One region of the Paenibacillus sp. EKM212P genome, then DNA from elsewhere that is predicted to be linked to it. Evidence: riboswitches for the same ligand, from Rfam matches in the RefSeq annotation. Region 1 holds a riboswitch; each other region holds the start of a gene.
The links. Region 1 has a riboswitch for glycine ahead of G9G54_RS19015 (alanine/glycine:cation symporter family protein). Riboswitches for the same ligand answer to the same signal wherever they lie in the genome.
Positions count from the first base shown of each region.

Region 2: linked by a shared signal. The riboswitch ahead of gcvT (glycine cleavage system aminomethyltransferase GcvT) and the one ahead of G9G54_RS19015 (alanine/glycine:cation symporter family protein) in region 1 are both predicted to bind glycine.
Region 3: linked by a shared signal. The riboswitch ahead of sdaAB (L-serine ammonia-lyase, iron-sulfur-dependent subunit beta) and the one ahead of G9G54_RS19015 (alanine/glycine:cation symporter family protein) in region 1 are both predicted to bind glycine.

Region 1 covers NZ_JAAMNR010000006.1:294,519-297,797, reverse strand. Annotated here, with positions in the region: gene G9G54_RS19020 (iron-containing alcohol dehydrogenase) at 1-44, shown strand, start outside; gene G9G54_RS19015 (alanine/glycine:cation symporter family protein) at 102-1,520, opposite strand; glycine riboswitch at 1,680-1,774, opposite strand; glycine riboswitch at 1,793-1,869, opposite strand; gene G9G54_RS19010 (glycoside hydrolase family 1 protein) at 2,038-3,279, opposite strand, start outside.
Region 2 covers NZ_JAAMNR010000004.1:579,948-583,226, forward strand. Annotated here, with positions in the region: gene G9G54_RS15205 (PTS mannitol transporter subunit IICB) at 1-556, opposite strand, end outside; gene gcvH (glycine cleavage system protein GcvH) at 935-1,333, opposite strand; glycine riboswitch at 1,635-1,826, shown strand; gene gcvT (glycine cleavage system aminomethyltransferase GcvT) at 2,004-3,104, shown strand; gene gcvPA (aminomethyl-transferring glycine dehydrogenase subunit GcvPA) at 3,231-3,279, shown strand, end outside.
Region 3 covers NZ_JAAMNR010000005.1:15,055-18,333, reverse strand. Annotated here, with positions in the region: gene G9G54_RS15675 (DUF6359 domain-containing protein) at 1-1,051, opposite strand, end outside; glycine riboswitch at 1,266-1,381, shown strand; gene sdaAB (L-serine ammonia-lyase, iron-sulfur-dependent subunit beta) at 1,593-2,282, shown strand; gene sdaAA (L-serine ammonia-lyase, iron-sulfur-dependent, subunit alpha) at 2,272-3,171, shown strand; gene G9G54_RS15660 (Ig-like domain-containing protein) at 3,242-3,279, opposite strand, start outside.

The DNA.
Region 1 (3,279 bases):
TGAATCAAGAAGATATTTTAGCTATTTTGCGTGCATCGTTATAACATTTAAAAGGGAGTGTCCTCAAGCCTGTGATGGCTGAGGGCACTCCCTTTTGGAATTTATGAATTAACCGTTTGTCCCTTTTCTTCTACTTGAATAGCTGCCCCTACACTGGCACCTGCAAGAATGCCCTTTTTCTTACTAGAATTCAGAGAATCCATATAGGTTCGGGTTTCTGCAACTACAATTCCTGATAAGCCGAGCAGTGCAATCAGGTTCGGGAAAGCCATCATTGCGTTAAAGATATCTGCCAGCAACCAAATCGCATCCAGTTTAATGAACGCGCCCCCGGCAACCAGTACGATGAACAGATAACGGTATGGTTTAATCCACTTGACCCCAAGCAAATATTCAACACAGCGTTCCCCGTAATAGTTCCAGCCGAGCATGGTGGTGAACGCGAACATAATCAGAATAATTGTGAGCAGTTCTGCCCCCAGCGGGAATGCGCTGGAAAATGCTTGCTGAGTCATCAGGCCCGCATCGGTAGGCCCGCTCCACACACCGCTAACCAGTAGCGTCAACCCAGTCATCACACAAATAACCATCGTATCAATAAACACGCCTGTCATGGAAATTAGCCCTTGCTCCGCAGGCCATTTGGTTTTGGCAGCTGCGGCTGCAATCGGTGCGCTCCCCAATCCGGCCTCATTGGCAAAAATACCTCTGGCTACCCCACTACGCATGGCCAGCATAATCGTAGCTCCGGCAAATCCGCCCGTTGCAGATGTAGTTGAAAATGCCGAATGGAGCACCAGCGCAATTGCGGCAGGAAGTTGGTCAGCAAACCGAATCAGTACGATGAGACAGATCAGTACGTACAAACCTGTTTTAAAAGGAACGACCTTCGTCGATACCTTGGCAATGCTTTTGAGTCCTCCAATAGTAACCAGTCCTGTAAGGATAGCAATAATCAGTGCCGTTACAATGGGCGGAACGCCAAAACTGTTTTCAGTGGAAGATACAATCGCTTTGACCTGCGGAAACGTTCCAATCCCGAACAACGCTACCAGCATGCCCGAAAAAGCAAACAGCATCGCCAGTGGTTTAAAACGGCGTCCAAGACCTTTCTCAATATAATACATCGGGCCGCCGGAAAATTGTCCATTCCGATCTTTCACCCGGTATTTTACCGCAAGTACACCTTCCGCATATTTCGTCGCCATCCCAAAAAAGGCTGCAACGACCATCCAGAACAAGGCACCCGGCCCGCCCAGCTTAATGGCTGTCGCTACGCCGACAATACTTCCTGTGCCAACTGTAGCCGCCAACGCTGTACTCAAAGCCGCAAAACTACTTACATCCCCGCTGCCTTCATTCGGGGCCTTACCGATCAGCTTGATCGCCAGGGGCAGGCGGAATACCTGCAGCATCTTCAAACGTATGGTCAGCCACAACCCCGTTCCCATGACAAGAATGATGAGAGGCGCCCCCCATATCCAACTGCTAATCGCTTCTAACACATGTACCAAATTCATTTCAACCCGCTCCTCCAGCATATTAGAAAACAAAAAAGAGTCAAATCCGCTGATTCGACTCCTGGAGAGGTTAAAGGCACGAAAAAATACAACCATCTTGTGCAGGTTTCTGCCACTAATAGCTCATAAAAAAGCCTAGGGCATTCCCTGTCACAGGTTATTCGCGTCTCTGTCCTTTTGCCTGAGAGTTTAAGCAGATGTTCTCTGCGGTGCACCTTCGGCGCCCAATTAAGGGTCTCTCCAGAGTTCTGTCCGTTTACGGTCCCCGCTTGTTGCTGTAATCAGCCTAAGCACCTGAGAGTTTTGCCCCTTCGGTCGGAACTTTCGTTCCATCTCCCGCAAACATCAACCAGACATATGAAATTTTTATTCATTATACAGAAAACTTTCAGCTTATTACAAGTGAAAAGTTTGTGAAGCCCTCTGAAATATTATTATTGTGTCTATCAAAAAAGCGGGTACAGCAGATTGCATCCTTAGAATGTCCTCTGCTATACCCGCCCGAGACGATATGGAATTACAATTCTTCACCATTGGTTGCTATCACATTTTTATACCAGTTAAATGAGTCCTTTTTGGAGCGTTTGAGCGTTCCGTTACCGTCATCATCCAGATCAACGTAAATAAATCCGTAGCGCTTGGACATTTCGGAAGTAGACATGCTCACAAGGTCGATAGGGCCCCAGCTGGTGTAGCCAAGCAGATCAACACCGTCGGCAATCGCTTCCTTCATTTGAACAATATGCTGACGCAAGTAATCAATACGATATGTGTCATGCACAGAACCGTCTTCTTCTACCTTATCATACGCACCCAAGCCATTTTCCACGATGAACAGCGGCTTTTGGTAGCGGTCATATAACGTGTTCAGCGTAACACGCAGACCGATCGGATCAATTTGCCATCCCCAGTCAGAGGACTGTAAATATGGATTTTTCACGCCGCCAATCAGGTTTCCTGCTGCTTTCTCACCTTCTGGACCTGCAGATACGGTCAAGGTCATATAGTAGCTAAATGAGATAAAATCAACCGTGTTATTTTTCAATATTTCAGCATCGCCTGGTTCTGTGTGTATTACAACATTATTTTCTTCAAAATAACGATTCATGTAATTGGAATATTCCCCACGGGCATGCACATCCGTAAAGAAAAGGTTCATCTGATTTTCATGCTGGGCTTTCAGTATATCCTCTGGGTTACACGTATGTGGATAGCTTTCAATACGTGCCAGCATACAGCCGATCTGAGCGCCCGGGATGATCTCATGTCCCCGTTTGGTCGCCAGTGCACTAGCTACAAATTGATGATGCAATGCTTGATATATCGCTTGTTGTTTGTTTTCTACACGGTCAATAACCACACCGCCACCGGTGAACGGACTCATGGTCATTACATTGATTTCATTAAAGGTCAGCCAGTATTTTACTTTATCCTTATAGCGTGTAAACACCGTTTCGGCATAATTTACGTAATGCTGTATGACTTCGCGTCCCAGCCAGCCATTATACTTCTGCGTCAGACCTAGCGGTGTTTCATAATGTGACAATGTTACCAGCGGCTCAATATTATACTTGCGCAGCTCATCAAATACATTGTCGTAGAATTGCAATCCTGCTTCATTCGGCTCGGCATCATAGCCATTCGGGAAAATCCGCGACCAGTGGATGGACATACGAAATACTTTAAAGCCCATTTCAGCGAATAATGCAATATCTTCTTTGTAATGGTGGTAAAAGTCTACACCTTCACGCTTTGGAAA
Region 2 (3,279 bases), on a different contig from region 1:
CAAGCGGCAGTAGCCCTGCGTTCACGAGGAACTGTACCCCTGCCGACAATACTTGACTGATCATTTGTACAACCGGGCCGATCGCCACATGGGCAAGCAGTGCTAGAATGGCACCGATAATCCCGGCCGAAAAATTATTGACCAGCATTTCAAAGCCTGATCTGACTTTGCCTTCAATGGCCTTGTCGAACTTCTTCAATATCCACGCAGCCAGCGGACCAGCGACCATCGCGCCCAGGAACATCGGGATATCGGCTCCCACTATGACACCCATCGTCATAATGGCACCAATCACACCTCCACGTTGTCCGTGAATCATCGTGCCTCCCGTGTAACCAATCAGCAGCGGCAGCAAATAATTTTTCATCGGATCAACCAGTTGTGCAAAACCTTCGTTCGGGAACCACCCGGTCGGAATAAAGAGTGCCGTAATCAATCCCCACGCGATAAAGGCTCCCATATTGGGCATAACCATACCGCTAAGAAAACGGCCAAAACGCTGTACGGCGACACGAGTGCCTCCTTTTGAACTTGGCTTTGCGTCCAATGTACTCATATTCAAATCCTCCTTGTAGGTAAGCATCACTACCTTTTCTTAAAATTCATACTAAATGACAGCGCTATCTTCATCAACGAAATGAAAACGTACTTTCGTCATGAACGTTGATGACAACATTTAAATTTAATTTATCCGAGAAGGTATTATACCTGCATAATTCTTCTTAATATGACCTGTAGCTTTAGAAATTAGTCGAAAAACCGTACTGGATTATGTATGATTCTTACTATAGGGACAACCCTCTACATCAGAATAAAACACGTAATTACGTCTGCAAAAAGACAAAAAAATAGTCGCTATGTCAAATCATAGCGACTGTTGTATACAAAAATCGAGCAGACAAATAACACTCTTATTCCATACTACATTGCTCCATTACTGCTCATCGGAAATCAACTGCTCGTATTGATCCGCAGACAGTAGCTTGCCCAATGCTTCCTCCACATCTTTACCCATCTCTACTTCGATCATCCAACCTTTTTCATAGGGAGATTCATTCACTAGCTCAGGCGTACTTTCCAGCGCTTCATTCACTTTTAATACGGTTCCCGTCACCGGAGCAAAAAGGTCGGATACCGTCTTCACCGATTCAATCGTACCGATCTCCGCTCCCTGCTCAATCGTTACTCCCGCCTCAGGTAATTCTACAAAAACAATATCACCCAGTTGATGCTGTGCAAAGTCTGTAATACCAATCCGCAACGTTCCATTCTCTGTGCGCTGAACCCACTCATGTTCGTCTGTATACCAAAGTTGCTGCTTCACTTCACCCATTTTGTTCCCCTCGCTTCCATATGAATAAAATCGCTTTTGCTCACCTGTATTAGACAGGTTAAGATTATGACAACAGGAACACTCATGTCAATAATACTAACAAAAATACTTCATATGACCTCATATGGCGTACTATATAAAAATATGATAACTTATAACAAACGCTTACATATCCTTATTTATATATTAAATGTTTTTTCTATTGTTTTTGATGACATTTTTATTGACATTTTGAATGAATTTGCGTATTAATGGGTTATAGCAAATGCTTTGGGAAACACCCCGACAACTGCAAACGCGGATGAACGCGGAGGGAGAGACTGCCAAAAAGATTCGCATAGCTGTTGCCGCTTATGAGACATAAGTGCACGCGAATCGGATCAAGTTGTTATCTGCAAAGCCAGGTAATATACTGTTGATCCCGAAGGTAGCGCCGAAGGAGTAAGCCTGCATTGTAGGTGAATCTCTCAGGCAAAAGGACCTCTGCCGGACGCATCTCTGGAGAGCATTCGCTATTGGAGCGGATCACCCAAGGGGAAACCCGGTACATACCGGGGTAACTTTCTGGTATCAAGGACAGAGCTGAAAAAAAGAGTGTAGACTGCCGTCTATACGTTTTTTTCGGCCTGTCTTTTTTGTTTAGCCGATCACACCGGATAGGAGTGGAAAAATGACTAATTTGCGAAAAACACCGCTATATTCGTCCTACGGGACGCAGTCTGGGGTTCGTTGTATTGACTTTGGCGGCTGGGAGCTCCCCGTTCAGTTTAGCGGCATTCAAAAGGAGCATGAGGCCGTCCGGCAACGTGCGGGTTTATTCGATGTATCGCATATGGGCGAATTTTTGGTTGAAGGCAAAGAGGCCGAAGCTTTTCTGCAAAGGGTGACCACGAATGATGTCAGCCAGTTGGAACCAGGTCAGGCACAATATTCACTCCTGTGTTACCCCGATGGAGGGGTAGTAGACGACCTGCTTGTTTACTGCAAAGGACCGGAGCGCTACATGCTCGTTGTGAACGCCTCTAACATCGATAAGGATTGGGATTGGCTAATTCGCCATATGCCTGCATCCGTTCACATGGAGAATGTGTCTGATGCGATAGCATTGCTGGCGTTGCAAGGACCGGAAGCAGCACGTATTGCCGCAGCCGTGGCAGATACGGACATTACGAATCTGGCATCTTTTCGCTTCCATGAGAATGTGCCATTGTTCGGAGCAAAAGCACTCGTCTCACGAACCGGATATACGGGTGAAGACGGTTTTGAATTTTACGTACCTGCCGCGGAAGCACCAGCCATATGGGAGGGTTTGCTTCGTTCCGGTGAGTCGTATGGGCTGATTCCCGCTGGACTTGGTGCTCGGGATACATTACGCTTTGAGGCACGGTTGCCGCTGTACGGACAGGAGTTATCTGCCACGATTTCACCGCTCGAAGCCGGTCTAGGTTTCTTCGTCAAGCTGAATAAAGGAGATTTTATCGGTAGAGAAGCACTGCAACGTCAGAAAGAACAAGGGATTCCTCGCAAATTGATCGGGCTGGAAATGATGGATCGCGGTATCCCTCGCGCCCATTACCCGGTATTCGCAGAAGGACAACGCATCGGTGAGGTCACAACGGGGACTCAGTCGCCCACCTTGAAGCGTAATCTCGGCCTCGCCTTGGTGGACAGTCGTTTTAGCGCCCTCTCCACACCGCTGGAGGTTGAGATTCGTGGCAAACGCCTGCGTGCCGAGGTGGTGGCAGCCCCCTTTTATAAACGCCCGCGCTGATCTTAAACTCTCTTCATTTCAATAAAGCAAACATGTCAGATATGAACTTCTGGGTTTTCCATCTCACACTTTTTTATTAGCTAATTTACGATTTAAAATTTTGCTTTTCGAAAGGAGCCAGAACCTATGAAGCAGCATCGTTATCTCCCTATGACTGAACAGGATCAAACCGAAA
Region 3 (3,279 bases), on a different contig from region 1:
CGAAAGATTGATCTGCGGCTACAATGTCAGTAGCATTCACGTCACCAAGCGCATTATAACGGAAACGAACACCAAAGTTGGTCGCCAGCCAATCGGAGCTTGTTAATCCTTGCATCGCCGGTGATGCAGCTTCTTCTGCAGTCATGCCTTTGGCCGGATTAGTATAGGCTCCACGACGGTAGCCATTCATAACTTCGGAGGAATCCCAACGGTTTTTGTTACGGTCCGCATTATAATGATCGGAGATGAAGAAGACGCTCCCCCCGTTATTCACGTATTGCAGCAGAGCAGCCTGCTCGGATGCCTTAAAGGCAACATTCGCTTCACCAATAATGAACACATCATATTGGCGCAGCTTATCATATGTTATGGCCTGCTCTCCATAAGTAAAAGGAATGGGACGATTCAATTGGTCTACCGTAAAGCCTACATTACGCAGTCCATTGGCAAAGTCGGAGAAGGCGCCTTCAATGACCCAATCTGCTGCGCCAGCGGTCTGTGCGTGCGTATTATCGAACAGCACCTTTTTGCCTTTTCCATCCGGCAGTGTAGTACCGGGTTGACCCGGGTTGCCAGGTTCGCCTGGTTCCCCCGGCTCGCTTCCGCTCACCAGTTCAACAGCGCTTGGGCTTTTCACTCCACCAAAATTATTGTAGGCGCCGAGTGTACCCGTCACACGAATTTTGCTGCCGATCAGCTCAGGATGGCCTGATAGCCCATATTGCCCTCTGTACGCTGAAGTCAGCTGTACATCCAACAGATTAGACGTATTACGTTCATTTGCCTGATCGGCAATCAGTACGTTAAAATCATTCGCGAACGGGGAAGAAAAATTAGCCGTTTTCGATCCGGTAGCATGTCCGACGATGTAACCTTCCACCGTCACCGTACCTCCACTGCTTTGGCGCTGAAGTGCTTCGGCTACTGTCAATGCTCCCTCCGCCTTGACCTGACCGAATGGAACGAAGATCCCAATCAGCAGTGATACGATCGCTGCTAGATGCAACATCCCTTTTAAGCGTGAACCTGTGAATCGCAAGCCTTTTACCATACGTCAATATCCCTCCTATGATTTCCATAAATATACTTGTCCTTTATCAGATTAGCCGCCAATCTTCTAATTCCTTCCTGATTTCATCCATAATTATGTAAATTTTAATCTTTTTTATTGGGAACGCACCTGTTTATGTAAAAATTAAACCTGTGATTGACACCGAGCACGGCATACATTACGCTAAGAAAGACATGTAGAACGGTATACGCGAATGAAGATGACGGGAGAGTCTGTCCAGGGAGCCTACGCTCTGGCGGCACCGAAGGAGCAAGACGCCAGCACCCGGCTGGCGGATAATCTCTCAGGTCCATGTATCGTCATCTGACGCAACTCTGGAGAGAGCGCAAGCCACCCAAGGGGTAAGGCGGTAAGAACACCGCACGAAACTCTCAGGTAACGAGGACAGAGATAAGGGAAACTTCCTTATCCTGTCCTTTTTTGTGCTTACATTGTGCGTCAGCATTAGGAACCGTCATAACCGCGCAAAGACGCGGAAATACCATATAGTATGGTATTAGAACATACAGGGGGCCACACCATGCGTTTCAAAGATGTATTTTCTATTATCGGTCCGGCCATGACCGGACCTTCCAGTTCACACACCGCAGGCGCGGTGCGGCTCGCACGCGTTGCCCGGCACTGGCTCGGGACGCAGCCTGACCGTGCCCGCATGACACTGTACGGCTCCTTTGCCGACACGTATAAAGGACACGGTACAGACCTGGCGCTCATCGCAGGGCTGCTTAATTACGATACGGACGATCACCGGATTCCGGATGCCGAGCAATGGGCAGAGCAAGCCGGGATGGCCGTGGAATTCGCCGTCAGCGGACTCCCCGCGCCTCATCCGAACACTGTCCGTTTCGAGCTGTGGAAGGGCGAGGATCAGCGCACACTGTTGGGCTCCTCCATCGGCGGCGGCAGCATCCATGTCCAGCAGCTTAACGAATTCCGGGTCAATCTGACCGGGGAGCTGCCTACGCTGGTGCTTCTCCACTCGGATAAGCCCGGTACATTGGGCGCGATAACTTCAGCGCTGGGCGCGGCCCACATTAACATTGCCTATATGCACGTAGATCGCAAAGGCCGGGATGGTGAAGCACTCACCGCCATTGAAACGGACAGTTCTGCTCCGGCTGAACTGATTGCGGAACTGCGTTCTTTACCTCATATGTATGAAATTAAGATGATTAATTTGAAAAAAGGAGCTGAATCCGATGCGGTTTAGCCATCTACATGAAATCAGCGCTTTATGCGCTGAAGAATCCACCACAATTGGCCGCTTGATGATTCAAGAGCAGGTACAAGAGACGAATACAACGGAGGAAGAAATCTTTCGCCAAATGTCTGATTATTATGAAGTCATGAAGGAAGCCGTTCATCGCGGTCAAACACAAGACACCGTATCCCGCAGTGGATTGACAGGCGGTGACGGCAAGCGCCTAGCCGAGTATCTGCGGTCAGGGGAAACCTGCTCCGGTGATGCCTCCGCGCTCGCCATGGCTTATGCCCTCTCCGTGTCGGAGGTTAATGCATCCATGGGTCGCATTGTCGCCACGCCTACCGCAGGCTCATGTGGGGTTATCCCTGGTGTGTTCATCAGTGCGCAGGAGCGGTTCGGCTGGGATGATGAGCATATGGTGAACGGCCTGTTCGCCGCTGGAGCCATTGGCTACGTGATCGCCAACAACTCCTTCATTTCTGGCGCGGAGGGAGGCTGTCAGGCTGAGATTGGTTCAGCTATCGGGATGGCTGCTGGCGCTATGGTCGAGCTGCGTGGTGGTACGCCTGAACAGGCTGTTCACGCCGTGGGCCTCGCTCTTAAGAACACACTCGGCCTGATTTGCGACCCCGTCGCTGGACTCGTGGAGATTCCGTGCATCGTGCGCAACGGGCTGGGAGCCGTGACTGCGCTTGCCGCAGCGGATATGGCTTTGGCGGGTGTGCGCAGCGCTATTCCGTCTGACGAAGTCATTGACGTGATGCTTGAAGTCGGCAGTGCGATGCCGTCGAAGCACCGCGAGACCGCCAAAGGCGGCTTGGCTCAGACGCCGACTGGCAAGCGTTTGACCGAATCACTTACACGCAACACACCGACCAAGAAGGATAAGTCATAATTTATAAGCGGTAGCCTCCTTAAAAAAAAGAGCAAGCATGTCGTCCTTGGACGTATGCTTGCTCTCTTTTTTACTGAACGGTTACCTGTATCTTCGTCATTTTACCTG